Regions from separate parts of the Sphingobium sp. VMM genome, predicted to be linked through region 3. Evidence: riboswitches for the same ligand, from Rfam matches in the RefSeq annotation. Region 3 holds a riboswitch; each other region holds the start of a gene.
What was found. Region 3 has a riboswitch for cobalamin ahead of ACUCV3_RS04130 (TonB-dependent receptor plug domain-containing protein). Riboswitches for the same ligand answer to the same signal wherever they lie in the genome.

Region 1 (7,567 bases), on a different contig from region 3:
CGGATGCCCCCCGGCAAGCGAACATGTTCGCGGCGATGAAGCGCAGCGCGCGATTGCTGTTCGTTGCCAGCACGATCATGCTTGCCGCCTGTCAGTCGATCGTGCCCAAGGGCCCCGGTCCCGCCCAGCCCACCGGTCCCGCCAAGCCGACCGGCCCGGAAGTGACCCAGGGCCTGCCGACCGACACCGCGCGCCACCGCGTCGCGTTGCTGGTGCCGACCAGCGGCCCCAATGCCGGCGTCGGCCAGTCGATCGCCAATGCCACCACCCTGGCGCTGATGGATATCAAGACCGACAAGGTCCGCATCACCACCTATGACACCGCCACCGGCGCGGCGGCCGCCGCCAACCGGGCGCTGGCCGACGGCAACCGCCTGATCCTGGGTCCGCTGCTGGCCGATGACGCCCGCATCGTCGGGCCGATCGCGGCCAAGGCCAATGTCCCGGTCATCAGCTTCTCCAACGACACCAGCGTCGCGGGCAGCAACATCTTCCTGATGGGCTATACCCCCAACCAGTCGATCGAGCGCGTGATCGGCTTCGCCCGTGAAAAGGGCCTGTCGAATTTCGGCGCGCTGGTGCCGCGCGGCACCTATGGCGAGCGCGCCGGCAATGCGCTGCTGCGCGCGGTCGAACAGGCTGGCGGCACGGTCGTGTCGATGCAGACCTTCGATCGCACCCCCGCCTCGATCACCGCTGCGGTCAAGAAGCTGCAAGCCTCGTCCAGCTATGACGCGCTGCTGATAGCCGACAGCGGCCGGGTCGCGCTGCAGGTCGCACCGATCGTGCGCAAGAATGGCGGCGCCAATGCCCGCCTGCTCGGTACCGAAATCTGGAATACCGAAGAATCGCTGGCCGCCAGCCCCGTGCTGCGCGGCGCCTGGTATGCCAGCGTGTCGGACGGCCTCTATCGCCAGCTCGCGACCAAATATCGCACCCGCTATGGCAGCGCGCCGTTCCGCCTGTCCTCGATGGGCTATGACGCGGTGCTGCTGACCGTGCGGATCGCCCAGGACTGGAAGCCGGGCGCCCCCTTCCCGACCGCGCGTCTGCGCGATCCGGGCGGCTTTGCCGGCATCGACGGCGCCTTCCGCTTCAACCGCAACGGCATCGCCGAACGCGCACTGGAAGTGAGCGAGGTCGGCGCCGGCACGATCAGCGTGGTCGATCCCGCCCCGCGCGGCTTCGGCAACTAAGCAAAGGGGGCCGGAAGGCTCCCTTTTCCGTTACAGATCAGACCCGTGCCGTCGGCACGATCAGCGGCAGGCCATCGCTGACGTCGATCCGCGCGGCGACACCATAGACGGATGCCAGCCGCTCCGGCGTCAGCACGTCCATCGGCGCGCCGTCCGCCACCAGCGCGCCGCCATCCATCAGCAGCAGCCGGTCGCAATAGCGCGCCGCCATGGCCAGGTCGTGCAGCACCGTGACAACCAGCGCCCCGCCCTGCGCCTGCGCGCGCAGCAAAGCCATCACATCGATCTGGTGGCCGGGGTCGAGCGCGGCGAGCGGCTCGTCGGCGATCAGCGCCGGCGCGCCCACCGCCAGCGCCCGCGCCAGCAGCACCCGCGCCCGCTCGCCGCCCGACAGCTCGGTCGCGATCCGGCCCTTGAAGCCGGTAACATCGGCGCGGACCATCGCATCCTCGATCGCCGCCTCATCGTCGGCGGTCAGGCGCGACAGCGGCCCCAGATGCGGCAAGCGCCCCAGCGCCACCAGCCGCTCGACCGCCAGGGGCCAGTGCAATGTCTGGCCCTGCGGCAGATAGGCGATGGACCGCGCCACCGCCTGGCGCGACAGCCGCTCGACCGGCGCTCCGTCCAGCAGCGCGCGACCGGCGGCCGGCTTCACCAGCCCCAGCAGCGCCCGCACCAAGGTCGACTTGCCCGCGCCATTGGGGCCGATCACGCCGATCAACTGGCCCGGCGCCATGGTCAGGTCGACGCCGCGCACCGCCAGATGGCGGCCCAGCCGGACGTCCAGTTGCTCGGTCGACAGGGTCACCATAGCCGCCGCTCCCGCATCAGGTGAATGAGGAAGACCGGCACGCCCAGGATCGCGGTCAGCACGCCCAGCTTCAATTCGCTGCTGGTCGGGATGATGCGCACGCCGATATCGGCCAGGGTCAGCAACACCGCGCCGCCCAGCATGGACGGCAACAGCAGCGCGGAGGGCGACCGATCGGTCAGCGGCCGCACCAGATGCGGCACGATCAGGCCGACGAAGCCGATCGATCCGGTCACCGCCACCGCGCCACCGACGCCAATCGCCACCCCCGCCATCAGCCGCAGCCGCGCCCGCGACAGGTCGACGCCCAGCGCCCGCGCGCCATCCTCGCCCAGGGTCAGCGCATCGAGCGCGCGCCCGTCATAGAGCAGCAGCGCCGCGCCGACCGCGATGCAGGGCAGCGCCAGCAGCAGATGGTCGATGCTGCGATTTTCCAGGCTGCCCATCAGCCAGCTCATAATCTCCATCGCGGCGAAGGGATTGGGCGACAGGTTGAGCGCCAGGCTGATCCCCGCCCCCGCCAGCGTCGCGACGGCAATGCCGGCCAGGATCAGCGTCAACGGGCTTTCCGATGGTCCCGCCAGCAGGAACAGCGCGCCGATCGCCGCCAGTGCGGTAACGATCGCCAGCAGCGGCAACGCCATCGGGTGCAGTTCGGACAGGCCGAAATAGAGCGCGATCACCGCGCCCAGCGCCGCTGCATTGGATACGCCCAGCACGGCAGGTTCGGCCAGCGGATTGCGCAGATAGCCCTGCAATGCCGCACCCGACAGGCCCAGCATGGCGCCGACCAGCAGGCCGATCGCCATGCGCGGCAGGCGCAGGTCGATGACGATCGCGCGCGCCACCATATCGCCACCGCCCGCCAGCACCGCCAGGATGCGGGCCGGCGCGATCGTCACCGATCCCAGCGCGACCGACGCGATGGCCGCGACCAGCAGCAGGCCGATCAGCCCCGGCAGCAACAAAGGATGCCGCCGCCCGCTCATGCGCGCCGCCCCTTAGAAGCGGACACGCACGCCGCCATAGGCCGACCGGCCATAGGTGCCATAGCCATAGGCGGTGGCGTAATCCGCATCGAACAGATTGTCGATCCGGCCATAGACTTCCAGATGGTCGCCCACGGGGAAGGACGCGCGCAGCCCGGCCAGCCCATAGCCGTCGAGCCGGCGGGTGTTCGCCGTGTCGTCATAGCTGTCGCCGACCATGGTCAGGGTCGCGCCGGTCGACAGGCCGAAGGACCAGAGATAGTCGGCCGACACGCTCACCGCATTGGCGGCGCGGCGCGGCAGGCGATTGCCGTCGGTGGCCCCGCCCGACCGGTCGCGCGCATCGACATAGCTGTAAGATGCCGCCACCGTCAGCGCCTCGACCGGCTTCAGCGTCAGCGTCGCTTCCACGCCCTTGGCGCGGGTCCGGTCCAGATTGCCATAGGTGTAGGTCGCATAATCATAATTGATCTGGTTGCGGGTATCGCGCCGGAAGGCGGTCAGCGACAGCACCGCCTTGTCCCCGTCCAGGCTCTGGTCGAAGCCGATATCATAGCTTTTCGACCGTTCCGGCCGCAGCGCGCTGTTGCCGCTATAGGTGTCGTAGAGCTGATAGAGCGACGGCGCCTTGAACCCCTCGCCATAGGAGAGGCGGATATTGGTGGCGCCGGCGTTCGGCGTGTAATTGGCGTTGGCACCAAAGGTGGTCGCGCCGCCGAACTGGCTATGATCGTCATGGCGCAGCCCGCCGGTGACGGCCAGGCCGGCAAGCGGCTTCACCACCGCCAGCGCATAGACGCTGTCGATGTTCGCCTTCGCGCTCGCTATGTCGCCAAAGCCGAAATACTCATAGTCCGGCCGCTCATGCTCATAGCCGAAGATCAGCTTGGCCTGATCCACCGGGGCATAGACGCCCTCATATTCGAACCGCAGATTGGTGCCCGAATAGCCATAGTCCGGGTCAGTGCCGCGCACGAAATAATAGTCGCGATCGTTGCGCAGCCAGGTGACGGCAGCGCGGTTGGTCAGCTTGCCGTCGAGCAGCGCCAGGTTGATTCCGGCATAGCCGACATATTGGTCCAGCTTGCTGACGTCGCTGCTGTCCGCCGGCGCGCCGAAGAAGCTGTCATAGTCGAGATCCGCATGGATATAGTAACCGCGCAGGTCGAGGCTCAGGCTGTCGGAAAAGGCGATCTTCAGCTTGGCGTTGGTGGCGATATTCTCATAGCCGTCCTTCTCCACGCCGCCGAACGACCGGCCAACCGAGGAAATGCCGTCGGTGTTGAAATAGGCAACGCCGACGCCGCCCGACACCGCGCCGCGCGTGCCCGACACATCGGCCTTGGCATTCAGCGTGTCGCTATAGCCATAATCGGCCGAGGCATTGACCTCGAAACCCTCGCTCGGCGCGCCGGTCATCACATTGACCACGCCGCCGATCGCCTGGCTGCCATAGACCACCGAGTTGGAGCCGCGCAGCACTTCGATCCGGCGAATATTGCCGGTCAGCAGATGGCCGAAATCATAGCCGTCGCCGATGCCGCTCGGGTCGTTGACCTTGACCCCGTCGATCAGCACCAGCGTCTGGGTCGTCTCCGCCCCGCGCAGCGACACGCCGGTCACGCCGCCGGTGGAGCCGTTGCGGCTGAAGCGGACGCCCGGCGTGGTGGCGAGCAGGTCGACGACATCGACCGCCTGGCGCGTCCTGATCGTGTCGGCATCGATCACCGTGATCGCCTGGCCGACCTCGTCGCGCGGCTGCGCAATGCCCGAAGCGGTGACGACGATATCGTCATCCTGGGCCAATGCCGGCGTAGCGGCCAGCAATGCGATCAGCGAAATCCCCAACATCTTCATTTTATCGTCCCCCGGCGTCCGTCGATTTGGAACCGGGGCGTCCGCACAAGCGGTCGCTGCGTGAGGATCGGGAAGACGCCAGCGCCCCGCCCCACGCACCGATGCGGCCCCGGCCGCCATGGGCGTCGCTCGACGGAAACACCGCGCCATGGCCATCCCCTGGGCCAGGGCAAGAGCGACCAGACGCCGGCAGGTCTCCTGGCTCGCGGGTCAGGGCAGCGATGCGCCAGCCTTCCCGGACTTGGCGGTCCAGTGGCCGGTTCCGGCCCTCCCCTTTTGAAGAGCCTGGGAACCCTGCGCATCGCGCTCACCGCTTACAGTTGCAGGGACAGCCGCGGATTTGGAAGGGCTGCGCCCCCCGCACCGCATTCCCGTTTTCAGCCCTTGCGGGCACCGGCGCGATCATGCGCGTCCGGGGCTTTTGACCGCCCCGGCGCGCGGCCCCCATAAGCCAAAGCACAAGCCCTGCCAAGCGGGCCAGGATCGCCCCGGCGGATCGTTGCGCGGCGCCGGCGGGCGGCTATGCAGGGGCCTCTTACCGAAGGAGCCGACATGTCCGATTCGCTTGCCATCACTGCCGCCGACGTCGCCGATGCCGCGCGGCTGATCGCGCCGGCGGCGGTCCGCACCCCGCTGATCGAGAATGCCGCGCTGAACGATCTCTGCGGCCGGCGTGTGCTGGTGAAGTTCGAGGGGGCCCAGCATAGCGGATCGTTCAAGTTCCGCGGCGCCTATAACCGCCTCGCCCGACTGAACGCTGCGGAACGCGCGGCGGGCGTCGTCGCCTGGTCCTCGGGCAATCATGCCCAGGGCGTCGCCTTTGCCGCGCGCCTGCTCAGCATTCCCGCCACGATCGTGATGCCGGCCGATGCGCCGGCGATCAAGACCGCCAACACCCGCGCGCTGGGCGCCGAGGTCGTCCCCTATGACCGCTTCACCCAGAGCCGCGAGGAAATCGCCACCGCCCTTGCCACCGAACGCGGCGCGACGCTGGTTCCCTCCTTCGACGATCCCTTCATCATCGCCGGCCAGGGCACGATCGGCCTGGAGATATTGGAGCAAGCGCAGGCCGCCGGCGCCGACCTCACGCAGATTCTCGTCTGTTGCGGTGGTGGCGGCCTGGTCGCGGGCACGGCCACGGCGGTCAAGGCCGCCCGCCCGGACATCAGCGTCTATGCGGTCGAACCCGCCGGTTTCGATGATACCGCCCGCTCGCTCGCCAGCGGCACGCGCGAAAGCGTCTCGCCCGACGCGCGCAGCATCTGCGACGCGCTGCTGGCGCCCAGCCCCGGCGCGCTGACCTTCCCGATCAACCACGCCCTGCTCGCAGGCGGTCTGGTCGTCAGCGACGATCAGGTGCGCGACGCGATGCGCTTCGCCTTCACCACGCTCAAGCTGGTGGTCGAACCGGGCGGCGCGGTCGCGCTCGCCGCCATGCTTGCCGGCCTCGCCCCAGCGACCGACGGCGCCACCGCCCTCGTCATCTCCGGCGCCAATGTCGATCCGCAGGATTATGCCGCAATCATTGGCGGGGGCGCTTGACCGCTAGTCTTTCCAATCGGTCACCCTTAGTCTGGTCTGGGGATGCCGCGAGGGTCGGCTTTAGGGGAAATGATGGGAATCGTATCGGTACTGATCCATGCCGTCGCGCTTGTGAACGCGACACCAGCCAATTATCCGGGGGATTGGGTCACTTCGCTGGACTATCCTACTGACGACAAGCGACCACAGGGTGAGGGCACTACATTTTTCGCATTGCTGATCGCGCCCAATGGTCAAGCGATACGATGCGACATCACCCAATCTAGCGGCTCCACTGCCCTGGATCGGAAAACCTGCGCATTGATACTGGCAAGAGCGAAGTTCACGCATGCCACGGACGAAACGGGTAGCGCCATCCACAGCCAATGGCACAGCCGTGTCAGGTGGTGGCGCTCCAATGGCCAGGGCAAGGCGGGCTCCGAACGCTCTGCCGCACCACCCGTTGATCTGGGATTACAGGTCAGCAATCTGCCCGATGGCGCGCGCGAAACAACTGCCAGTATCGTCGTGAAGGTCGACACATCCGGGCATGTCTCCCATTGCCAGGGCGTCAAACCAGATGAGGCAAAACTGGTCGATGTAGCCTGCACCCAGGCCAGCGCCTTAACTCTGGAAGCTGGCAAGGATAATGAAGGCCAAGCCATCCCCTTTGTACGCGCCATGCTCGTCGGCTTTCGCGTTTCCCCGCAATAGCGGCGCCCGCACAGCCAAGACTCGCCTTTTCCGCCCCGCCACACTAAATGCGGCGCCATGATGAGCCGCTTTTCCAAGATGCATGGTCTGGGCAATGATTTCGTCGTGATCGACGCGCGCCAAGCGCCGGTCGCGATGACGGAGGCGCGCGCCCGCGCCATTGCCGATCGCCATGCCGGCGTGGGCTGCGACCAGTTGATCGTCATCGGCGATGCCGACCCCGGTGATCAGGCCGACGTGTCGATGCTGATCTTCAATTCCGACGGTTCGGAAGTGGAAGCCTGCGGCAACGCCACGCGCTGCGTGCCGCTGTTCGTCGGCAAGGATGTGCTGATCCGCACCAGGGCCGGGCTGCTCGATGCCAAGGGCGTGGACGGCGGCGCCAGCGTCGACATGGGCGCGCCCCGCTTCGACTGGGACGCGATCCCGCTCGCTTATCCGATGGACACGCTGACCATGAGCGCGAGTTGGGAAGACCT
Region 2 (7,567 bases), on a different contig from region 3:
CGCCCGCCGCCGGCCGACACCAGCGCCGCCCGCAGGGACTCGGTGGTCGCGCCGGCACGGAAACCGAAGCCCGCGACGATCATAGCGTGACGCTCCACTGCACCACCGGATAGCGCGACCGCCAGCCATGGCGATTGCCGAGCGGCGCGGCGTCGGCCAGTTCGATGCGCAGCAGGCTGCCGCCCCGCCGCCCGTGCCAGAGCGCCAGAAGCGCCTCCGACTCCAATGTCACGGCATTGGCCACCAGCCTTGTGCCGGGTGGCAGCAGCGCCTCCAGCCGTTCCAGCAGCGCCTGCGACAGACCGCCACCGATGAAGACCGCCTGCGGCATCGGGCCATCGGGCAACATGTCCGGCGCGCGACCGATCATCAGCTCCAGCCGATCCACGCCCAGCGCACGGGCATTGGCGCGGGCGCGATCCGCACGGGCCGGATCGGCCTCCACCGCGCAGGCGCGATTGGTCGGATGGGCCAGCAGCCATTCGATCGCGATCGACCCCGACCCGGCGCCGATGTCCCACAGATATTCCCCCGGCCGGGGCGCCAGCGCCGACAGGGTCAGGGCGCGCACCGGCGCCTTGGTGATCTGTCCGTCATGGTCGAACAGCGCGTCGGGACGACCGCTGGCGACGGTCAGGACGGGGCCGTCACCGGCGACCTCCAGCCCGACCGCCACGGGATGAACGATGTCGGCCGGTATCGTCGCCCCCGCCTCGATCGACCGGATCCGTTCGCGCGGGCCGCCGAGGCTTTCCAGCCCATGCAGGCGCGACGCGCCAAATCCCCTGGCCGACAACCAGGCGCCAAGCCCCGCCACCGCCGCCCCGTCGCGCAGCAGCACCAGCGCCCGCGCGCCCGGCGCGAGGTGCGGACGCAACCGATCCAGCGGCGCGGCATGCAGGCCGAGGCACGCGACATCCTGTATCGCCCAGCCCAGCCGCGCCGCCGCCAGCCCGAAGGTGGAGGGCGCGGGATGCGCGCACCATTCATGGACGGCCAGATGGCGCGCGATGCTGCTGCCCGAGCCGAACCAGAAGGGGTCGCCCGACGCCAGCATCACCACCGGCCGCCCACGATGCGCCAGCAGCCGCGCGATCCCGTCCGCGAAGGGCACTGGCCATTCGACCATCGGCGCGCTAATCCCACCCAGCAGCGCGAGGTGCCGGGCCGGCCCCATGACCAGGTCCGCCGCCGCCAGTGCCGCGTGGCTTGCCGCAGATAGGCCGTCCATCCCGTCCTCGCCGATGCCGACGATCGTCAACCAGGGGGGAGAATTGATGTCATCCATGCCCAATATCCTGCTGCTGGGCGGCACGACGGAGGCAAGCGCGCTGGCGGCCTTGCTGGCAGCGCGCGGCATGCGCGCGACCTTCAGCTATGCCGGACGCACGGCCAGCCCGCGGGCACAACCCCTGCCCGTGCGGATCGGCGGTTTTGGCGGGGTGGCGGGACTGGTCGCGCATCTGCGCGCGGAAGGCATCACCCATCTGGTCGACGCCACCCATCCCTTTGCCGCGACGATGAGCGCCCATGCGGTGGCGGCTGCGCATGGGGCGGGGATCGCCCATGCCGCACTGACCCGTGCGCCCTGGACGCCGGTCGCCGGCGATCGCTGGACCACGGTGCCGGACATGGCAGCGGCTGTGGCCGCGCTCGACGGCCCGCCTCAGCGGATCATGCTGGCCCTGGGGCGCATGCATGTGGAGGACTTCGCCGCCCAGCCCCAGCATCATTATCTGCTGCGCTTCGTGGATGCGCCGGACGCGGTGCCCCCCCTGCCCGATCATGCCCTGATCGTGGATCGCGGCCCGTTCACGGTGGCGGACGACACAAGCCTGCTGCGCGATCATCGCATCGACCTGATCGTCGCCAAAAATGCCGGTGGCACGGGCGCAGCCGCCAAGCTGGACGCCGCGCGCGCGCTGGGCCTGCGCGTGCTGATGATCGACCGGCCCGCGCTGCCCGATCGGTGGGAGTTCCACCGGCCCGAGGATGTGCTCGACTGGATCGCTCATCCCGCCGCCTCGTCGGGGATGCCGCGCGGCGTGTAGAGGATCGGCCCGCGCGGCCGCTCGATGATGCGGGTCCGGCTCGACCCGACGATCACCATGGTGCGCATGTCCGCCATGTCCGCCCGCGCCTGCCCCAGCGGCACGATATGCAGTGTCTCCTGCGCGGTGGTCACGGCGCGGGCGAAGAGGATCGGGCGTGCATCGCCACAAAGTTCCCGCAACAGCGCCAGCGTGCGCACGAACCTTTCCGGCCGGGACGCCGAGCGAGGATTGTAGAAGGCCATGGCGAAATCCGCCTCCGCCGCCAGCCTCAGCCGCTTTTCGATCAGGGACCAGGGCTTGAGATTGTCCGACAGGTTGATCGCACAGAAATCATGGCCGAGCGGCGCGCCCGCACGCGCCGCGGCGGCCAGCATCGCGGTGATGCCGGGCAGCACGCGAATGTCGATGTCGCGCCAGGGAGCGGGGCCGGCCTCCAGCGCCTCGAACAGGGCGGACGCCATGGCAAAGACGCCCGGATCGCCCGAGGAGACGACGACGACCCGACGCCCCTGCGCCGCCAGCTCCAGCGCATGGGCCGCCCGGTCCAGTTCCACCCGATTGTCCGAAGGATGCAACGCCAGCCCCGCACGCGGCGCGACCCGCGCGACATAGGGGATATAGCCCACCACGTCGGTCGCGGCAGCCAGCGCGGCGTCGACCTCCGGCGTCACCAGCGCTTCGTCCCCCGGCCCGAGCCCCGCGATCGCGATCCAGCCGCCCTCTCCCTCCGCAAGACTCATGGCCGGCGCCCCTGGCCGTGGATCAGCAGGATCGAGAAATAGGGCGTCACTCTGTCGACATCGGCCAGCCGGGTCACGCGCTGTTCCGGCATGGCGGCATGTTCGACCAGCCATGCTTCATCGCTGCGCCCGGCCGCCGCCACGGCACGGCGCAGCTTGGCGAGGTGTCGGCCGATCTTCATCACTACCAGCGCGTCGGTATCGCGGATGCGGCGGACCAGCTCCTCTTCCGGCAGGGTCGCCATCGCGACGGTCAGCACATCGTCACCCCAGGTGATCGGCAGGCCGGTCGCATTCCAGGCGCCCGACATGCCCATGATTCCGGGGACCACCTCGACCGGGACCAGCCCCGACAACCGACTGTGCAGATGCATGAAGGAGCCGTAGAAAAAGGGGTCGCCCTCGCACAAGACGACCACATCCTCGCCCGCCTCCGCAATCGCCAGCAGCCGGTCGGTGCAGTCGGCATAGAAGGCGGCAAGACAGTCATTGTAGCGCGAGTCGGTGACCGGAATTTCGGTCGTCACCGGATATTCCATCGCCAGTTCGATCGCATCGTCCCGCAGCATGCCCTGCGCGATGCGGCGCGCCTGGCCCGGTCGGCCGGCCTTGCGGAAATAGGCGACATGCCGTCCCCCCCGCACCAGCCGGTCGGCGCGCACGCTCAGCAAGTCCTGCGCGCCGGGGCCAAGGCCCACGCCATAGACGGTGCCGCTCATTCCGCGCGGCTCGCCAGCGCATTGATCGCCGCGACCGTGATCGCGCTGCCACCCAACCGCCCGTCGACGACGCAGCAGGGGACCGGCTGCGCCGCCCATAAAGCGGCCTTGGATTCCGCCGCGCCGACGAAGCCGACCGGACAACCGATGATCGCCGCCGGGCGCGGACAGGCCGGATCTTCCAGCATGTCGAGCAGGTGGAACAGCGCCGTGGGCGCATTGCCGATGGCAACCAGTGCCCCGTCAAGATGCGGCCGCCACAGTTCCAGCGCGGCGGCGGACCGGGTATTGCCCATCGCCCGCGCCATGTCCGGCACGGCGATCTCGTGCAAGGTGCAGAGCACGGCATTGTCGGCGGGCAGGCGCGCGCGCGTGACCCCTTCCGACACCATGCGCGCATCGCACAGCACCGGCGCCCCTGCGGCCAGGGCCTGCCGCGCTACCGCTGCAAAGCCCGGTGAAAAGCGGATATGGGCCGCAAGGTCCACCATGCCCGCAGCATGGATCATGCGCACGGCGACCGGCTCCTCCTCGGCAGCAAAGCGCCCGAGGTCGGCTTCGGCGCGGATGGTGGCGAAGGACTGGCGATAGATCGCCGCGCCGTCCCTCTCATAATCATGGGGCATCAACAGGCTCCGAAATGGGCAAGAAGGTCGGTGGCGGTGAGGTCAGGACGGACGGGCGCCGACCCTGCGCGGGCATGGAAGGCAAGGTCGTAGCGCCCGTCCCGCCCCGTCAGCACGATGTCGGCCGGCATCGAACAGGCACAGCCCTTGGCGCAGCCGGAGACATGAAGACGGCCCGTCACATGGGGCGCCAGTTGGCAGGCGAGGTCGCGGCTCTCCACGCTCGCCTGCGGGCAGGCAGGCGCGCCGGGGCAGGCCTCCACATGGATCAACGGGTCGGCAGCGTCGGCGGACAGGCCGGGCAGCTGTCCTTCGGCCAGCAGCATGCGCCACGGGGTCAGCCGCATGGCCGGCGCGTCGAGAAGATGCCGCGCGTCGATCCGGCCAAAGGGAAGACCATAGGCCATGCCGCCATCCCATGCGCCGGGCATCAGCCGAGCACGCGGCGACGCCGCCTCTGCCGTGCCCGTTGCCCAATCCGGCAGGGGCGCATCATGCCGGGCCATGCGCCCCACGCGCGCGCCGTCGCTCTCCACGAACCATCGGGCGAGCGCGAGCAGCGCATCCACTTCGCCGCCGCTGTCCACCGGCACGCCTTGTGCCCGCCCCTCCGCACGCAAGATCAGGCCGCCATCGCGCGCCCGTTCGATGCGAAAATCCCCCGCTTCGCTGGGCAGGAGCGGCGCGGCGCCGGCATCGATCACGAAGCCCATCTTGCCCGGCAAGTCCGGTAGTTCGTCCAGGCGATCGAGCAACTGACTGGCGATGCGATGGCTGTCGTCGCCTTCGCGCCAGTCCGGCGCGACCATCATCATGCGCGCGCCCTCGCGTCGGGCATCGCGGTCCACCAGGCCAAGGTCGAGCAGCCGGTCGAGCAAGGGGCGCCAGCTTTCGTCGCGCACGCCGCGGATCTGGAGGTTCGCGCGCCGGGTCATGTCGATCAGGCCGTTGCCATGGGCGATCGCCGCTTCGCCCAGCGCCGCCAGATCATCGGCCGAAAGACGGCCAAGGCGCGGCTTCACGCGCACGATCAGCCCGTCGCCCGCCGCCATCGGGCGCCAGGCATCGGGACACCAGCCCCGAACGGCCGGCCCGTGGGCCACAGCATGGTTCGCGGTCGCCCTATCACTGCCCGCGCCGGTCTGGCTCACAGGCAAATCCTCCGCGCGCCGGGACGCAACCAGGCGGGGCTTGCCGGCATCGCCGGTCGGCGCGAGGCGGCAGGCAGGCGCGACAGGCGCCCGACACCACGCGGCCGTGCAGCCCCAGCCACACGCTTCGCCGCCCAGACGGAAGAGAGACCGTCCCATGACCAACCCCTGGGTCAGGACAAGAGCGACCGAAACGCCGGCAGGTCTCCTGGCTCGCGGGTCGTTGCGGGATGCACGCCTTCCCGGACGCTCTGTCCAGTGGCTGCCCTCATGGGCTTGTGCATCGCGCTATCCGCTTACAGTTGCAGGGACAGCCACGGAATAAGGGGCCAGGCCCCCGCACCGCATTCCCGATTAAGTTCCTTGCGGAACACCGGCGTCAGTTATGCAATGCACCAGCATGAACCGGCGCATCGATGATGCCCTAGTCGAAACATCGGGCTTCGCCAAGACATGGAATGTGTATCGGCAGTCCCGCTGCCGGCTCGACGCCCAAGGCATACCGACGGAGGATGCCGAAACGGAAACCGGAAGCAAGGAAAGCGACGCGGCGTCGGATACCGAAATTATGGCTGGGGCGGCAGGAGCCCCAGTCAAATTCTCACGCCCTACAAGGCCTTGAAAACGCTGGCGTACAGCCAACGGCTGCACACCCTGTTGCTACAGCGTGTTGGCACAATCGACAACCCGGATTTTTCGCTCTCCAGCCACATCCTAGGCGCATCAAGCATCAAGCTATTTGCACCACTGTGACAGAGGAACTCGCGCAGGAGGGTAAGGTCAAATGGCCAGCTCGCATGAAGCTGCCGTTCGCGTAGCAACGGGCTATCCCCCTATAATGAACCGCGCCGGGTTTGCCGGAGGCTCCAACTCCTGAGAAGGTGGAGCCTGTATGAGCAAGACAACGAACAAGTTTGCGCCGGAAGTCCGCGAGCGCGCGGTGCGTATGGTGATCGATCATGAACGTGATTACCCCTCTCGCTGGGCAGCGGTGGTTTCGATTGCGGAGAAGATCGGCTGCGTTCCGCAGACGCTGCATGAGTGGGTGAAGAAGGCTGAGGTCGACAGCGGCAAGCGCGCGGGCGTCCCGACCGAGGTAGCCGACAAGATGAAGGCACTGGAGCGCGAGGTCCGCGAGCTGCGACAGGCCAATGAGATCCTGCGCCAGGCATCGGCATATTTTGCCCAGGCGGAGCTCGACCGCCCGTTCAAGCGATGATCGCGTTCATCGACGATTACCGCGATGCCTATGGGGTCGAGCCAATCTGCAGCATCCTGTAGATCGCCCCATCCACCTATCACGAGCGCATCGCACAGCGGCCTGATCCGTCGACTCCTCTCGCATTCCCGGCAAGGCCGCCCCCGCCCCTGCGGGATGCACACGGAAAAAGATCTGGAAACCACTCTGCTGGGGCCCGTCCTGCCTGACCGGACGTGTGGCGATTGCATGATCTACGGTACCGTTCTCACCGTAGACACGCCTGATTTCAATAAGCCGGCCGGCTCCGCATGTGCTCACCTTGCCGCCGACCGATGCAGCATTGACGCCGTGCGCCCGCACGTTTTCCGGACCTGGTGCTGCGCCGGCAATGCCGCAACAAGCGGCGCTGCATTTCCTCCTCCCTGTCAGACGAGTGCTACGCCAATCCGAAATTCTGGAACGTCAGCGTCGGCTTTGTGCTGAGGAAGGCGACCTGGACCATTGCCTGGGAGCCGGAGCCGTCGGGGTCGTAATATAGCGCGCCGGTCGATTTGTTATAGACGAGATACTGGTCCGGTGCGGTTGCCGCGGTTCCGGCATAGAAGGCCGATGACGGCAGGCTTCCGCTCGGCATCGAGGCAAAGGCGGTGAAGATGCCGCGCGCGAAAACGAGCATGTCCTCGCCCGGCGTAAAGTCCTTCACCGTGTCGCGATCGGCCGATACGGTCAGCGAATCGAACAGGAAGCTGTCCGACCCTGCCCCGCCGGTCAGCTCATCAAGGCCAGCGCCGCCGACCAGCAGATCATTGCCGTCATTGCCCTGCAGGAAGTCGTTGCCTTCTTCGCCATAGATGCCGTCATCGCCGCCCATGCCAACGATGAGATCGCCACCCAGGCTGCCGCGCATCAGGTTGTTGCCGCCATTGCCGGTCAGGGTATTGGCGAAATCATTGCCGACCACCGCGATACTGGCCGAGCCGGTCTGCGTCAGCTTTTCGAGATTGTCTTCCATCGTAAAATCGACGCTGGCATAAGCAATGTCGGTGCCTTCGCCATAATATTCGACGATCCGGTCG
Region 3 (7,567 bases):
GTATAGAGCAGCATGACCGACCTGCCTTCCCTCCCTGTCGACCGCCGCAGCCTGATCCGGGGGGGCGCCGCGCTTGCACTGGCGCAGGCCTTGCCCGGCTGGGCCGCCACCGGCACGCAGGACGCGGCGCAGGGCGCGCTGTCGGGCGAGGCGATCGCGCTCAGCATCGGCGACGGGCATTTTGCGACCGGCGGCCGATCGGCCCATGCGATCAGTGTCAATGGCGGCACACCGGCGCCGCTCATCCGCCTGCGCGAGGGGCAGCATGTCAACATCGCCGTCACCAACCGGCTGAAGGAGGATAGCTCGATCCACTGGCACGGGCTGATCCTGCCCTTCCAGATGGATGGCGTGCCCGGCATCAGCTTCCCCGGTATCGCGCCGGGCGAAACCTTCACTTATCGCTTCCCGGTGCGGCAGGCCGGCACCTACTGGTATCACAGCCATTCCGGCATGCAGGAGGCGATGGGCCTTTATGGCCCGATCATCATCGATCCCGCCGGCGCCGATCCGGTGGCCTATGACCGGGAGCATGTGATCCTGCTCGCCGACTGGAGCCCGGTCCATCCGCACAGGTTGCTGCAACGGCTCAAGCAGATGGGCGGCTATTACAACATGCAGCGCCAGACGCTGGCCGGGTTGCTGGCGGGGAAGGATCAGGCCCTCAAGGACCGGATCGACTGGGGCGCGATGCGCATGGACCCGACCGATATTTCCGACGTCACCGGCGCGACCTACAGCTATCTGGTGAACGGCATGGGCACGGCCGAAAACTGGACCGGCCTGTTCGCGCCGGGCGAGCGGGTGCGGCTGCGCATTATCAACGCGTCGGCGATGACCAATTTCAATGTTCGCCTGCCCGGCCTGCCGATGACCGTGATCCAATGCGACGGGCAGGATGTGCAGCCGGTCGAGACCGACGAGTTCCAGATCGGCATTGCCGAAACCTATGACGTGATCGTCCAGCCCGGCGAAGCGAAACCCTATGCCCTGATTGCCGAGGCGATCGACCGGTCGGGCCTGGTCCGCGCCACCTTGGCGCCGCAGGTCGGCATGGTCGCGCCCGTGCCGGCCCGGCGCGCCCGGCCGCTGCTGGGCATGAAGGATATGGGCATGGACATGGGCGGCATGGATATGGGCCATGGCGGCGTGATCGACCTCAGCCAGCCGGCCAATGAAAGCATGTCCGGCCACAGCATGAAGATGCGCGACAAGTCGGTCGCGCCCGGCGTGAAAATGGGGCCGGGCGTCGCCACCCTGTCGCCGATGCCGGCCGATCGCACCGCCGACCGGCCGACGGGGCTGGAGGATGTCGATCATCGCGTGCTGACCTATGCCGATCTGCGGTCGCTGACGCCGAACAGCGACCTGCGCACGCCGACCCGATCGCTCGACATCCACCTGACCGCGAACATGGAACGCTATATGTGGTCGTTCGATGGGGTGAAGCTGTCCGAAGGGGCGGAGCCGATCGCCTTCCGCCATATGGAACGGGTGCGCGTGACCCTGATCAACGACACGATGATGCCCCATCCCATCCATCTGCACGGCCATTTCTTCGAACTGGTGACCGGCGAGGCTGCGCATAATCCGCGCAAGCATACGGTGAATGTGCTACCCGGCGGCAAGGTGAGTTTCGACCTTACCGCCGATGCGCTGGGCGACTGGGCGTTCCACTGCCATATGCTGATGCACATGCATGCCGGGATGATGCGGGTCGTGACGGTCCGCCACGAGGAGGACGCGGCATGAAGCTGATCGCGCTCCTGCTGCTCGCCGCCGCTGCGCCGGTGCAGGCCCAGACGATGGATCATAGCCAGATGGACCATGGAGCGATGGGCCACAGCATGCCCACCACCGACGCCGCCATCCCGCAAGGCACGGCCCCGCCGGTGCCGACCGACCATGCCGCCGACGCGCTCTATGACCCCGCCGCCATGGCCAGCGCCCGCGCGGCGATGATCGCGGAAGGGGGCGGCATGACCTATTCGCAATGGATGCTCGATCGGCTGGAATATCGCGCCGGCAAGGGCGCGGATGGCTATGCCTGGGAAGGCGAAGGCTGGATCGGCGGCGACATCAACCGCTTCGCGGTCAAGAGCGAGGGTGAGGGGACGGTCGGCGGATCGCTCGAACGGGCCGAGGTGCAGGCGCTCTACAGCCGGGCGATCGACCCCTGGTTCAACCTGCAGGCGGGCGTGCGGCAGGATTTCGGCGAAGGGCCGGACCGCAGCTATGCGGTGATCGGCATCGACGGCCTGGCGCCTTACTGGTTCGAGGTCGGGGCCGAAGCCTTCCTGTCGACCAGGGGCGACGCCCATCTGCGGCTGGAGGCGAGCTATGACCAGCGCATCACCCAGCGGCTGATCCTGCAGCCCGCCGCCGAGTTCAATCTGGCGGCGCAGGCCGTGCCCGAACTGGGGATCGGCGCCGGCCCGTCCGATATCGAGCTGGGGCTGCGGCTGCGCTACGAGATTGCCCGCGAATTCGCGCCCTATGTCGGCGTCAATTGGGAACGCAAGCTGGGCGACACGGCCGACCATGCCCGTGCTGCCGGCGATAGGCCGTCGGCCACCAGCCTAGTGATCGGCCTGCGCGCCTGGTTCTGAGAGGCGCTTGCAGCCCGCCTGATATTCGATTATCGATCCCGCCGATCCTGCGCCGCACGGCATGGGATCATGATCGCGCCGGTGTCCCGAAAGGGGCTTAATAGGGAATGCGGTGCGGACGGGTGACTGTCCAAATCCGCAGCTGTCCCTGCAACTGTAAGCGGTGAGCGCGATGTACATGTGCGGACGGCAGAATGACCGATCCGCCAGCCACTGGGCCGGACGCTAAATCCTGCGAGGCCTGGGAAGGCCGTGCATCAAGCGATGACCCGTGAGCCAGGAGACCTGCCGGCGTCTGGTCGCTCTTGCCTTGGTCCAGGGGATGGCCGCGGCACGGTAACTTCCGTCTGAGCGACGAACGAGCGGCTGGGGCCGCTGCGACAAACGCGCGTCGGTTGCCCATGGGCGCCCGGCCGGCGCGTGTGTCGGACGTTCGCGCGCGTGCCGCTCGTGAAGGTTGCCCCCGCCCGTCGAACGCGGCGCCGGATGGGGGAATATATGAAGTCCATTATCGTTTCGCGGGCCGCCTTGGCCCTTTCGCTCGCCTTTGCATCGCCGGCTCTGGCCGACGAAGGAGAAGGCGACAGCATCGTCGTCACCGGCACCAGCCTGGAAGAGACGCTGCCGCAGCAGCTGTCGCGCTATGGCCATGCGATCGAGATCGTCACCGACACGCAGATCCGCGATGCCGCCGCGATCGATACCGCCCGCGCGCTCGAAGGGGTGCCGGGCCTGTTCATCCGGTCGCAGTCCGGGCCGTTCAGCTATGTCGACATTGCGTTGCAGGGATCGCGCACCAAGGATGTGCTGTGGACGATGGACGGCATCCGCCTCAACAACCGCCTCTATGGCGGCACCTCGCCCAACGACACCATGGCCGCCAGCATGATCGAGCGGATCGAGGTGCTGAAAGGCGGCGAAAGCCTGTTCTACGGCACCCAGGCGGCGGCCGGTGTCATCAATGTCGTCACCCGCGACTTCAGCGATGATCTGGGCGGCCAAGTCAATGCCAGCCTCGACAGCTTTGCCGGCACTAGCCTGGATGGCTATGTTCGCGGCGCGATCGGCCAGCATCGCTTCGTGGTCTGGGCCAATCGCAGCCAGTCGGACGGCTATCGTCCCTATGACGTGATGCAGCCCAGCGCCACCGATCGCGCGCGCGGCTATGATCTCTGGTCGGCGGGCATCAAATATCAATATGATATCGCGCCGGACCTGCGCCTCAACGCGCTCTACCAGCACACCAAGGCCGATCTCGACAATATCAGCGCGACCCGGACGAAGGAGAGCCGCAACGACCGCAATGAGGAAGTGGCCAGCCTGCGCCTCGATTATACCGGCGAGGATGGGGTGCAATTCTTCCTCAAGGGCTATTTCCACGACTGGAAGACCGCCTATGTCCAGATCCGCAACCCCATTCCGGCGGGGCCGCCGCAGGTCATCTACCCGGCCGGCACCTTCTGGGGCTATCAGGATTATGGCGGCAGCGCGGTGGTGCAGCTCAACATGCTGCGCGGCATCGACACGCTGATCGGCTATGATTTCCAGAGCTTCAACGGCCGCGACGACGTCCTGCTGATCGCGCCGACCGATGAACAGGTCCATGCCGGCGTCTTCCAGCTGCGCACCAATGACGAATTGTCGAGCAAGGGACGGATCGCCGCGGGCCTGCGCTACAACAAGGCGAAGGGATCGGAAAAGACGATCTGGAACGTCTCGGGCCGTTATGATGTGAGCGAGGCGCTGTTCGTGGAGGCCAATGGCGGCACCTCCTTCGTGCTGCCCGACGCCTCGCAGCTCTATGGCAATGATCCCTGTTGCGAGGTCGGCAACCCGAATTTGAAGCCCGAGGAAAGCCTGAACCTCAACGCCGCGCTGGGTGGCGCGCTGGCGGGCGGGGCGATCCGGTGGAAAGCGACCTGGTTCAACCGGCGCATCACCGACCTGATCGACACCACCTATGATGATCCGGCCTTTCCGGAAGGCACCTATATCAACGTCAGCGACAAGGTGCGGGCCAGGGGCGCCGAACTGGAGCTGAACGCGAATTTGACCGGTGGCTGGGGCCTGTCGGCCAGCTACACCTGGTCGCGCGTCCGCAATCAGGGCAGTTCGGTGCAGCGCGATCGCAATCCGGAACAATATGGCCGCGCCGCGATCGTCTATGCGCCGCAGACCGGCCACTTCGGCGCCAATCTGTCGGCCAATTGGGTGGGCGATGTCTGGTCGACCGCATCGGGCTTTGGCCGGATGAACTATGGCAATTATGCCGTGGTCGATGCGGGCGCGCATCTGTGGCTGGATCAGGCGCGGCGCAACCGGTTCGGCATCAATGTCGAAAATCTGTTCCACCGCGATTACGCCTCCACCGGCTATCGCTCGGCGGTCAGCGATGCAGGAGTATTGGACGGCAGCAACAGCCGCTTCCTCTACTTCTACCGGGGCGTGCCGCGCACGCTGCGGGTCAGCTATGGCCTGAGCTTCTGACCATGATGCGGCCGGTCCTGCTGCTGCATCGCTGGCTGGGCATCCTCATCGGCGCCGTCATGACGCTGTGGTGCCTGTCCGGCTTCGTGATGCTCTATGTCGACTATCCGCGCCTGACACCGGCCGCGCAGCTTGGGGGGCTTACGCCCCTCAAGCTGTCGGCTGAAAGGGCGGGGATGTTGCCCGACGCCATGATGCTGTCCGCCGCCCGGATCGAGATGATGGCGGGGTGGCCCGTATTGCGGGTGACGCCCGCGCTCGATCCGACGCGCACCATTCCCCAGATGCGAGTATCCGCTGGCACCCATGACTGGGCGTCGGGGAAAGCGGTCGAGCAGGTCGATCCGCAAAATATCCACAGGATCGCGCGCGAATTCGGACGCAACAGCGCCATTGCCGGCCCGGTCGGGCAGGTCGCCCAGACGGAGATGGACCAGTGGACGGTCCAGACCTTCCGCCGCAATGCGCCGCTCTACCGTGTCGATTACGCCGATGCGGCCGGGACGCAGGCCTATGTCTCGGGCAAGAGCGGGGAAGTGGTGCAGCTCACCACCCGTTTCCAGCGCTTCTGGGGCTGGCTCGGCGCGGTGCCGCACTGGCTCTATCCCACGATCCTGCGGCAGGATGGCGCGCTGTGGAGCCAGGTCGTCATCTGGACCTCGCTGATCGGCTGCTTCCTCACGATCACGGGCCTGTGGGTCGGCATCGCCCGGCTGCGCCGTCGCCGCGACGGCAGCATCGGATCGCCCTATCGCGGCCTGTGGTGGTGGCATCATATGGCCGGGCTGTTCTTCGGCATCCTGACGCTGACCTGGGTGGCGAGCGGGCTGCTGTCGATGAACCCCTGGGGGCTGCTCGACAGCGAGGCGATGATGACGGAGCGCCAGCGGTTGAACGGCGACTTCGCCTGGGGCGATGCGCGCCGGGCGATCGCGGCGCTGCCCGCCTTGCCGACGGGTATCGTCCGGCTGGAGGTAGTGCCTGTTGCCGGTGCCATCCATCTGGTGGCGATCGATCGCGCTGGCAAGGCGCAGCGTTTCGACGCTGCTGGCCGGCTTGCCGCTTTGTCCGAAGCGGGGTTGCGCGCGGCGCTCCAGGATGGCTCGCCGATCGGCTCGATCGTCCTGCTGCGCCAGGAGGATGCCTATTATTACGGTCACAAGGCTAGCGTCGCCCTGCCGGTATGGCGCGTCATCCTGGCCGATGACCAGGCGACACGCCTCTATGTCGATCCCGCGTCCGGCCGTCTGATCCGCGCCTTCGACCGCAATGGCCGGGCCTTCCGCTGGATGCAGGACGGGCTGCACCGGCTCGACTTCCCGCTGCTGCGCACCCGTCCCTGGTGGGATCTGATCGTCCTGCCGCTGCTCGCCATGGTCACGCTCGTTTGCGGGACGGGGACGTGGATGGGCCTTTCCAAGCTGCGGCGCGATCTGCGCCGCGTCCGCAATCGCCGGCGGCGCGCCCGCGCCCTACGGCCCCTGATCGGAGAAACCGCATGACCGCCACCCCTTTGCAGGCGTCGCTTCGGCGACGCAGCGTGCCGCTGATCGCGGCGCTCGTCCTTGCCAATCTGGCCGTCTGGGGCTGGGCCTTCGCCCTGTTCGGCGACCGGCCGGTGATGATGGGCACGGCCCTGCTCGCCTGGGGCCTTGGCCTGCGCCATGCGGTCGATGCCGATCATATCGCCGCGATCGATAATGTGACGCGCAAGCTGATGCAGGATGGTCAGCGGCCGCTGACCGTGGGCCTGTGGTTCGCGATCGGCCATAGCGCGATCGTGCTGATCGCCGCGCTGGGCCTTGCCTATGCGGTCAGTGCGCTGGCCGGGCTGGAGCGGTTCCGCGCTGCCGGCGGCGTGGTGGCGACGCTGATTTCCGCCACCTTCCTGTTCGCTATCGCGATCATGAATCTGGTGATCCTGCGCCAGGTCTGGGTCACCTTCCGTCGGGTGCAGGCGGGCGGCACATATGTCGAGGCGGATCTCGACATGCTGACCGGCGGGCGCGGGCCGCTGTCGCGCCTGTTTCGTCCGGTCTTCCGCCTGATCTCGCGCCCCTGGCAGATGGCGCCGCTCGGCTTCCTCTTTGGCCTCGGCTTCGACACCGCGACCGAAGTGGCGATATTGGGCCTCTCCGCCGCGCAGGCGAGTGACGGCTTTGCGCTCGGCCCGGTGCTGGTTCTGCCCCTGCTGTTCGCGGCGGGCATGGCGCTGGTCGATACGGTCGACGGCATGCTGATGATGGGCGCCTATCAATGGGCGTTCGTGAAGCCGCTGCGCAAGCTCTACTACAACATCGTCATCACCGCCCTGTCGGCGGCCGTGGCGATCGGCATCGGCACGATCGAGACGCTGGCGCTGCTGGGCGACAAGCTGGGCCTCCCCGGCGGCATCTGGGACGTTGCCGCCACGCTGGGCGAGCATTTCAATGATCTGGGCTTCGCGATCATCGGCCTGTTCATCGCCTGCT
Region 4 (7,567 bases), on a different contig from region 3:
CCGGCCAGGCACCCAGCCTGTCCCGCACCCGCGCAATGATTGCACGCGGCGCCACCAGAAAGCCGAGCCGCAGGCCGGCCAGACCGAAAAACTTGCCGAAGGATCGCAACAGCATGAGGCGGCGATCGTCGGCCACGAAGGGCGCCAGGCTGATGCCCGGATGGCCATCGGCAAAGGCCTCATCCACCACCAGCCAGCCATCCGGCCCGCGTCGGTCGAGCAGGGCGAGCAGATCGGCCACGCCATGGATGCGCCCGTCGGGATTATTGGGATTGGCAAGGATCAGCGTCTGCCCGTCGGCCTCGTCCAGACGGTCGAGATCGACCGGCGCGGCGCCGGACACCATCGCGCCATGGGTGCGATAGGCCGGGCTGGCATGGCGGACCGAACCGTCAAGCAATGCGCCAACGAGGCGCAGGCCAACCTCCGTCCCCGGCAGTGCGCAGACATGATCGGCCGCGACGCCAAAATGGTCGGCCGCCGCCTGTTCGAGCGCGCGCAGCCCCTGCTCGTCGGGCAAGGCGCGCCAGTCGATCGCCTGCTCGGCAGCGCCGGGCCAGGCATGGGGATTGATGCCTGTGGATAAGTCGAGCCAGCTTGCGGGCGCGCCGCCAAAATGCGCGCTCGCCGCCGCGACACCACCGCCATGCCATGTCCAGCGCGTCGTCATGTAGTGCCGCCCGCGATCAGAACGACGAAAAGCAGCCCGCTTTCAACCAGTTCGATACCCGCGCCATGGCCATCGCCGGAAATGCCACCCAGCCTGCGCTTCAGCCAAAGCCCCCAAAGTAGCATCAGCAGCGGCGCTGCGAGCAGGGCCGGCAGCCACCAGGATACGATTATCAACAGACTTATCCACAGGGCGATGTGGATCGTTTTGACGGCATCGGCAAAACGCGCACCCAGCCCGGCATGCAGGGGCGGCAGCTTGCGCGCCCACAGCAGCGGCCCGATCCGCGCGGCAAAGGGAATGAGCAGCAGCGGCAGCATCATGCCCCGTTCGACCAGCGCATGGAGCAGCAGCAGCTTGGCGATCAGTTGCAGGCCGATCGCCACCACGCCGAAACTGCCGACATGCGGGTCGGCCAGCACCGCCAGCAGCCGGTCGCGCCCCTTATGTACCGCGCCGCAGGCGTCGGCGATGTCACCCAAGCCGTCGAGATGCAGCGCCCCGGTCACGCCGACCCAGCAGAGCAGCCCGGCCAGCGCCCCGATCCAGGGATCGATACGAACAGCAAGATTGACAGCGAACATGACAGATAGACCGACAATCGCGCCAACGGCCGGAAACCATCGAATGGACCGTGCGAAGTCTGTCTCGTTCGCTGTCACCTTCGGCATCGGCAGGCGGGTCAGAAACTGGATGGCAAGGACCAGCCCCTTCATGGGCGCAGGCCCGTGATGCGGGCGAGTGGCGGCTCCCCGGTCCAGCGCTCCAGCGACAGCAAGGCGGCATAGGGCAAGCCGAAGCTCCAGCTCTGCTGCACGCTGAACCCGCACAAATGGGCCAGCGCCGCGCGCATCGCCCCGCCATGGGTCAGCACCAATGTGGGCACGCGCGGCAGATCCTCGACCGCATCGGCGATCCGCCCCAGCAATGCCGTCCATCCCTCGCTGCCCGGCGGCGCGAAGCCATCGGGATCCTGCCAGAAACGGGCGAGCGCCTCGGGATCGACATCGGCCGGGGCCAGACCATCCCAGATGCCGAAATCCAGCTCCCGCCAGCGCGGATCGACCCATACCGGCAAGCCGGCGCGCTCGCCGATCGCCGTTGCCGCCTGCCGGGCGCGCTGCAGATCGGACGTCACGATCATCTCGATCTCCAGCCCCTCCGCCTGCGCCAGGCAGGCATCGATGCCCGCGCGCGTCGGCACGCTGTCGGTCCGCCCCAGCAACAGGCCGGGCGTCTCGGGCGCGCCATGCCGCAGCAGATGGAGCGGCATGCCCATCATGTCGCGGTCGACACCGCCGCTTCGGCAAAGGTCGCCATGCCGCTATGCGCGGCTACGGCGGCGCGGACGATATTGGCCGCCACCGCCGCGCCGCTGCCTTCGCCCAATCGCATGTCGAGGCGCAGCAGCGGTTCAAGGCCCATTTTTTCCAACAGCAGGGCATGGCCCGGCTCGGCCGAGCAATGGCCGGCCAGGCAATGATCGGCAAAGACCGGCACCTGCGCCACCAGCGGCGCGATCGCGGCGCAACTGATGAAACCGTCGAGCAGCACCGGCACGCCCAGCTGGCGGGCGCGCAGCACCGCGCCGGCAATCGCCGCCAGTTCGCGCCCGCCCAGCCGGCGCAGCGTTTCAAAGGCGCTGTCCGGCGCATCGGCATGGAAGGCGAGCGCGCGATCGATCGTCGCGATCTTGCGCCCGATCCCCTCGCCATCGACGCCCGTGCCGGGACCAACCCAGTCACGCACCGCACCGCCAAAGCTGCGCGCGCTCAGGGCTGCGGCGGCGGTCGAATTGCCGATCCCCATCTCGCCCACGACCAGCAGGTCCAGATCCTCTTCGGCCGCCGCCGCGCCGATCGACAGCGCGGTCAGGCACTCCTCCTCGGTCATGGCCGGGGCGATGGTGAAGTCCGCCGTCGGCCGGTCCAGATCGATCGATCGCACCGCCAGTTCCAGCCCGGCGACACCGGCGAGCGCATTGATCGCCGCGCCGCCGGCGGCGAAATTGGCGACCATCTGGGCGGTCACGGCGGCGGGATAGGCGCTGACGCCATGGACGGTGAAGCCATGATTGCCGGCAAAGATCGCGGCACGCGCCCGCTTCAGGCGCGGCACCGCGCGCCCCTGCCAGCTTGCCATGAAGATCGCGACATCCTCCAGCCGGCCGAGCGCACCCAATGGCTTGGTCAGCTCAGCCTGCCGCGCGCGTGCCGCCGCGCTCGCCAGTTCCTCGGCCGGCGGCAGATTGGCCAGGGCATTTTCGAAATCGGTGATCGAGGCGAAGCTCATTCGACGACAAATCCTTCCGGCGGGGTACGGGTGATGAAATGGCCCTTCACGCCTTCGGGCCATTCGCGAAAGGCGACGCGGCCATGCTCGCTGGCGGCATAGGCAATGGCGTAATCGAGGATCGCGCGCGCCGCATCGGCATCCGGGGCAAAGCGCCCCATGACGTAGCCGACCTTGCCCGGCGCGCGCAGATGGACGGTGCAATGATCCTGGCAGGCGAACAGGCATGGCATGTCCTGCACCGCGACGGTGGCATAGCGCGGGTCGGAGGCCTGCACCGTGCGCAGCGCCTCCGTCAGCCGTGCCCCGCCGCGCACGCCCTCCCCATCCTCCCGCGCCTCGGCCGAATGGCGGCAGGTGCTGCAGGCGACGATGGCAGGGCCGGGCGCGACGGGGCGGAGCATCAGAAGCGGCCCCGGAAGCCGGCATAGATGCTGCGGCCGAGCGTGCCATAGCGATAGGCCGTCATATAATTCTCGTCGAAGAGATTTTCGACGCGGGCGAACAGGCGCAACGCCGGGGTGAGCGCATATTCGGCGCGCAGGTCAACCAGCGTATAATCGTCCAGCCGCGTCGTGTTGGCCGCATTGTCATAGCTGTGGCCGGACCAGCGCACCGCCGCGCCGGTGGTGAGGCCGAAGGGCCAGGCATAGCTGATCGAACCATTGGCGCTGTTGCGCGGCCGGCGCGGCAGCCAATTGCCTTCGTTCGCGGTCCCTTCCGAACGATCCTCCGCGACAGTCCAGCTATAATTGCCGTCGATGGTCAGCCCCTTGACTGGCTCGACCGCCGCCTGCGCCTCTATGCCATGCGCCTTGGCGCGCGCGACATTGAGATAATAGCCATAGCGGCGGGTGGTGGTGCCGGGCGTGAAGCAGAGCGGATCGGTCGAACTGGAGGAACAGCTGTTATAGATGATCTGGTCGGTCGTGGTCCGGTCGAACCAGGTCGCGCCCAGCCGCAGTTTCTCGCCAAAGAAACGCTGCTCCGCGCCCGCTTCCCAGCCATTGGCGCGTTCGGGGTCGAGCGCCTGGTTCCCATATTCGGAAAAGAGCTGATAGAGGGTCGGCGCCTTGACCCCCTCGCCATAGCTGGCGCGCAGCACCGTCCCGGTCGGCAGCGCCCAGACGCCGCCGGCGGAAAAGAGGGTGCGGCCGCCATAGCGATCATGATCGTCATAGCGCAGCCCGCCGGTCAGGGTCAGGCCCGTAATCGGCTGGGCATTGAGCTGGCCATAGACGCTGGTGATCTCCGCCTTGCCGCGAGCCGGATCGGAAATCGGCACCGAAAGCGACGCCGAAGGCGACACGCTGCGGAAGCGGCTATTCTCATTCTCCACCCCGAACAGCGCGGTCCAGCCGTCGGCGATCGCGAAGCTACCCTGATATTCCAGCCGCTGGTTGCGCCCCGCCGCGTCGAACGTCTGCTTGCGCGGGTTGCGCGGGTCGTAATTGTCGCGATCGGTGTCGGTATAGCCATAGCCGAAACGGTTGCGGAAGCGGCCGTCGAGCAGTGCGACGTTAAGGCCGGCATAGCCGACAAATTCGCAATTGGTGCCATAGGCGGGGCTGTCCGCGCTGGTGGCGTCGAAATCGACCTTACCATCGGAATAATAGCCGCGCAGATCGGCGCTGATCCCGTCCGCCAGCGCAACCTCTACCCGGCCGGTGACGCTGCGGTTGGTATAGCCGTCCTTCTCCTTGCCGCCAAAGGCCGGGCTGATCGCGGAAATACCGTCGGTGGTGAAGCTCTGGCCGCCGATCCTCCAACTGACCGGGCCGGTCTTCCCACCCAATGCCGCGCGGGCGCTGACCGTGTCGCGCGACCCCGCCTCGATATCGAAGCTACCCTCCAGCGGCTGTTCGGGCATGGCGGTGACGACATTGACGACGCCACCGATTGCCTGACTGCCCCACAGGGTCGACTGGGGACCGCGCAGCACTTCTATGCGCGAGGCGTCGCCGACCAGCAGATTGGCGAAATTATAGCCGCCGCCGGTCGAGGACGGATCGTTGAGCTTCACCCCGTCGATGACCACTACGGTCTGGTCGGACTCGGCGCCACGGATACGCAGCGACGTCGCCGTGCCATAGCCGCCATTGCGCGAGATGCTGACACCCGGCGTGCGCAGCAGCAATTCGGTGACCCCCAGATCCTGCGCCCGGTCGATCGCTGCCTTGTCGAGCACGGTGACGGAGGCCGGCACCTGATCCACCGGCGTGGCGAGGCGGGTCGCCGTGACGAGGATCGAGGATGCCCCGGCATCGGCGGCGGCATCGGGCGATGGTGCCTGCTGCGCCTCTTCGGCGAAAGCGGTGGTGGAGAGAAGGAAAGAACAGAAAGTCAGATATTTGAACACATAAGCCCCCGGACGAGGGACCGCATCCCAGGGACGATATCGGTGCCCGGCCGGGCGCGACATGGTCCCCGCAATTTGCGGTCCACCTGTCGCCACGCGGGTTCACCCCCGTCCGCTCGGCACACCCTGTCCGCGCGAAGGACGACCGCGACCGGCAGGTCTCCTGGCTCACGGGTCATCGCTGATTCATGCCGCCTTCTCAGAACCTTGCGGTCCCAATGGCATGTGGCACAAAGGCTCGCCGCTCACAGTTGCAGGGGCAGCCGGGGTCTTGAACCCCATTCCCTTTTCATCCCCGTTGCCGGGGAACCTGTCGCAGTCCGGGCGATAGGCGAGCCCGACTGGAGCGTCAATCTTCCTTGCTTGGCGGAGCGCGCCGGCTAAGGGAGGTGGCCATGCGGATATTTGCCCCCATCGGCCCCGGCAAGGGGATGATCGCCCTGGTGATCGCCCTGATCGGCGGCGCCACATTATGGGCGGCCACCGCTCGCCAGCCTGCCAATGCCAGCAAACGTCCGCAACGGATCGTGTCGCTCAACCTGTGCGCCGACCAGCTGCTGGTGGCGCTGGCCGATCGCGACCAGATTGCCGGCCTGACCCATAATGCCGGCGATCGGCAGATGTCGGCAGTGGCTGCCGCGACCCGCGGCCTGCCCATCCTCGACGGATCGGCCGAGCAGATTTTGGCGACCAATCCCGATCTGGTGATCGGCATGCCGGCGCGGCGCAACCCGGCGATCGCGATCCTCAAGGCCCAGCATTATCCCGCCGTCGACCTCAAAAGCGCGGACAGCTATGCCGATATCGTCGCGTCGATCCGCACGGTGGCGCAGGCGATCGGCCATGCCGACCGGGGCGAAGCGATGATCGCGCGGATGGACCGGGAGCTTGCCGCCCTGCCCCGCGCACCGAAGCCCAAAGTCGCGGCCTATTATCAGCGGCGCGGCTACATGACCGGCACCGGCACGCTGGTCGACGACCTGATGACGCGGGCGGGGCTGCGCAACCTGGCCGCCGACCTTGGCAAGCCGGTGATCGCGCAGGTCAGCCTGGAGGAGATGGTCGCCGCCCGGCCCGACTATCTGATCGTCGAGAGCGCCACCGACCGCATCACCGACCAGGGCACCGAAATGCTGCATCATCCGGTGCTGCGCGACATAGCGCGCATCAGCCTGCCCCAGGCCTGGACCGTGTGCGGCGGACCGGCCTATGTGCAGGCGGCCCGCGCCCTCTCCCAGGCCGTCAGCGCCCGCTGAGGCTGGGCCGACTCAGTCCTCGATGAAGTTGGCGGCGACTTCGGCCGGCACCCGCATCAGCCGGCCGCTTTCCTTGTCGATCATCGCCCAGGTGGATTTGGCCGACACCTTCACCTTGCCGTCCGGCCCGGTGAACTCGATCAGCCGGTCGAACCGCGCGCCGCGCGGTCCTTCCGGAATCCAGGTGCGGCCCGACACGACATCGCCTTCGACCACATTGCCGCGATAATCGACCTCATGCCGGGTCACGACCCAGATATAGGCGTCGACATGGGCCGGGTCGGCATCGGTCATCCAATGTTCGACCGACAATTGCTCCATCCACTGCACCCACACCGCATTGTTCACATGGCCCAGCACATCGATATGCTGCGCCTGCGCGGTGAACTGCTTGGTGAAGCTCGACGCCATCAGCCTTCCACTCCCAGCTGCCACAGGATGAACGCAAATTCCTCGGCGGTCTCGTGCAGGCTCTCGAACCGGCCCGACTTGCCACCATGGCCCGCGCCCATATTGGTCTTGAGCAGCAGGATATTCTTGTCGGTCTTGGTCGCGCGCAGCTTCGCCACCCATTTGGCCGGCTCCCAATAGGTGACGCGCGGGTCGTTCAACCCGGCGGTCACCATCAGCGGCGGATAATCCTGGGCGCTGACATGGGTGTAGGGATCATAGGACTGTATGGTGCGGAATGCGGCCTCATCCTCGATCGGATTGCCCCATTCGGGCCATTCGCCCGGCGTCAATGGCAGCGTTTCGTCCAGCATGGTGTTGAGCACGTCGACGAACGGCACATGTGCCACCACCGCGCCCCACAGGTCGGGATCGGAGTTGATGACCGCGCCCATCAGCTCGCCGCCGGCCGATCCGCCCGAAATGCTGATCCTGCCCTTGGCCGAATAGCCAAGATCGATCAGCCCCTTCGCGACATCGACAAAGTCGGTGAAGGTATTGGTGCGCTTGTCGAGCTTGCCGTCCAGATACCATTGCTGG

Region 1: another riboswitch for cobalamin. It lies ahead of ACUCV3_RS18465 (TonB-dependent receptor plug domain-containing protein); the one in region 3 lies ahead of ACUCV3_RS04130 (TonB-dependent receptor plug domain-containing protein).
Region 2: another riboswitch for cobalamin. It lies ahead of ACUCV3_RS21175 (cobalamin biosynthesis protein CobG); the one in region 3 lies ahead of ACUCV3_RS04130 (TonB-dependent receptor plug domain-containing protein).
Region 4: another riboswitch for cobalamin. It lies ahead of ACUCV3_RS17620 (TonB-dependent receptor plug domain-containing protein); the one in region 3 lies ahead of ACUCV3_RS04130 (TonB-dependent receptor plug domain-containing protein).

The regions. Positions count from the first base shown of each region.
Region 1 covers NZ_JBXGSI010000015.1:42,282-49,848, forward strand. Annotated here, with positions in the region: gene ACUCV3_RS18450 (penicillin-binding protein activator) at 1-1,196, shown strand, start outside; gene ACUCV3_RS18455 (ABC transporter ATP-binding protein) at 1,234-2,007, opposite strand; gene ACUCV3_RS18460 (FecCD family ABC transporter permease) at 2,001-2,996, opposite strand; gene ACUCV3_RS18465 (TonB-dependent receptor plug domain-containing protein) at 3,009-4,853, opposite strand; cobalamin riboswitch at 5,025-5,266, opposite strand; gene ACUCV3_RS18470 (threonine ammonia-lyase) at 5,406-6,395, shown strand; gene ACUCV3_RS18475 (energy transducer TonB) at 6,465-7,088, shown strand; gene dapF (diaminopimelate epimerase) at 7,146-7,567, shown strand, end outside.
Region 2 covers NZ_JBXGSI010000019.1:60,701-68,267, forward strand. Annotated here, with positions in the region: gene ACUCV3_RS21145 (cobalamin biosynthesis protein) at 1-83, opposite strand, end outside; gene cbiE (precorrin-6y C5,15-methyltransferase (decarboxylating) subunit CbiE) at 80-1,288, opposite strand; gene ACUCV3_RS21155 (cobalt-precorrin-6A reductase) at 1,287-2,051, shown strand; gene cobJ (precorrin-3B C(17)-methyltransferase) at 2,012-2,794, opposite strand; gene cobI (precorrin-2 C(20)-methyltransferase) at 2,791-3,513, opposite strand; gene ACUCV3_RS21170 (precorrin-8X methylmutase) at 3,510-4,139, opposite strand; gene ACUCV3_RS21175 (cobalamin biosynthesis protein CobG) at 4,139-5,191, opposite strand; cobalamin riboswitch at 5,472-5,683, opposite strand; partial or broken gene ACUCV3_RS21180 (transposase) at 6,183-6,568, shown strand; AL1L pseudoknot at 6,464-6,580, shown strand; gene ACUCV3_RS21185 (beta strand repeat-containing protein) at 6,928-7,567, opposite strand, start outside.
Region 3 covers NZ_JBXGSI010000002.1:358,383-365,949, reverse strand. Annotated here, with positions in the region: gene ACUCV3_RS04145 (RNA polymerase sigma factor) at 1-6, shown strand, start outside; gene ACUCV3_RS04140 (copper resistance system multicopper oxidase) at 13-1,752, shown strand; gene ACUCV3_RS04135 (copper resistance protein B) at 1,749-2,609, shown strand; cobalamin riboswitch at 2,672-2,916, shown strand; gene ACUCV3_RS04130 (TonB-dependent receptor plug domain-containing protein) at 3,108-5,096, shown strand; gene ACUCV3_RS04125 (peptidase) at 5,099-6,598, shown strand; gene ACUCV3_RS04120 (HoxN/HupN/NixA family nickel/cobalt transporter) at 6,595-7,567, shown strand, end outside.
Region 4 covers NZ_JBXGSI010000014.1:17,188-24,754, reverse strand. Annotated here, with positions in the region: gene cobD (threonine-phosphate decarboxylase CobD) at 1-670, opposite strand, end outside; gene ACUCV3_RS17640 (adenosylcobinamide-GDP ribazoletransferase) at 667-1,386, opposite strand; gene ACUCV3_RS17635 (histidine phosphatase family protein) at 1,383-1,952, opposite strand; gene cobT (nicotinate-nucleotide--dimethylbenzimidazole phosphoribosyltransferase) at 1,949-2,962, opposite strand; gene ACUCV3_RS17625 (DUF1636 domain-containing protein) at 2,959-3,366, opposite strand; gene ACUCV3_RS17620 (TonB-dependent receptor plug domain-containing protein) at 3,366-5,321, opposite strand; cobalamin riboswitch at 5,458-5,650, opposite strand; gene ACUCV3_RS17615 (ABC transporter substrate-binding protein) at 5,717-6,577, shown strand; gene ACUCV3_RS17610 (acyl-CoA thioesterase) at 6,590-6,988, opposite strand; gene ACUCV3_RS17605 (S9 family peptidase) at 6,988-7,567, opposite strand, start outside.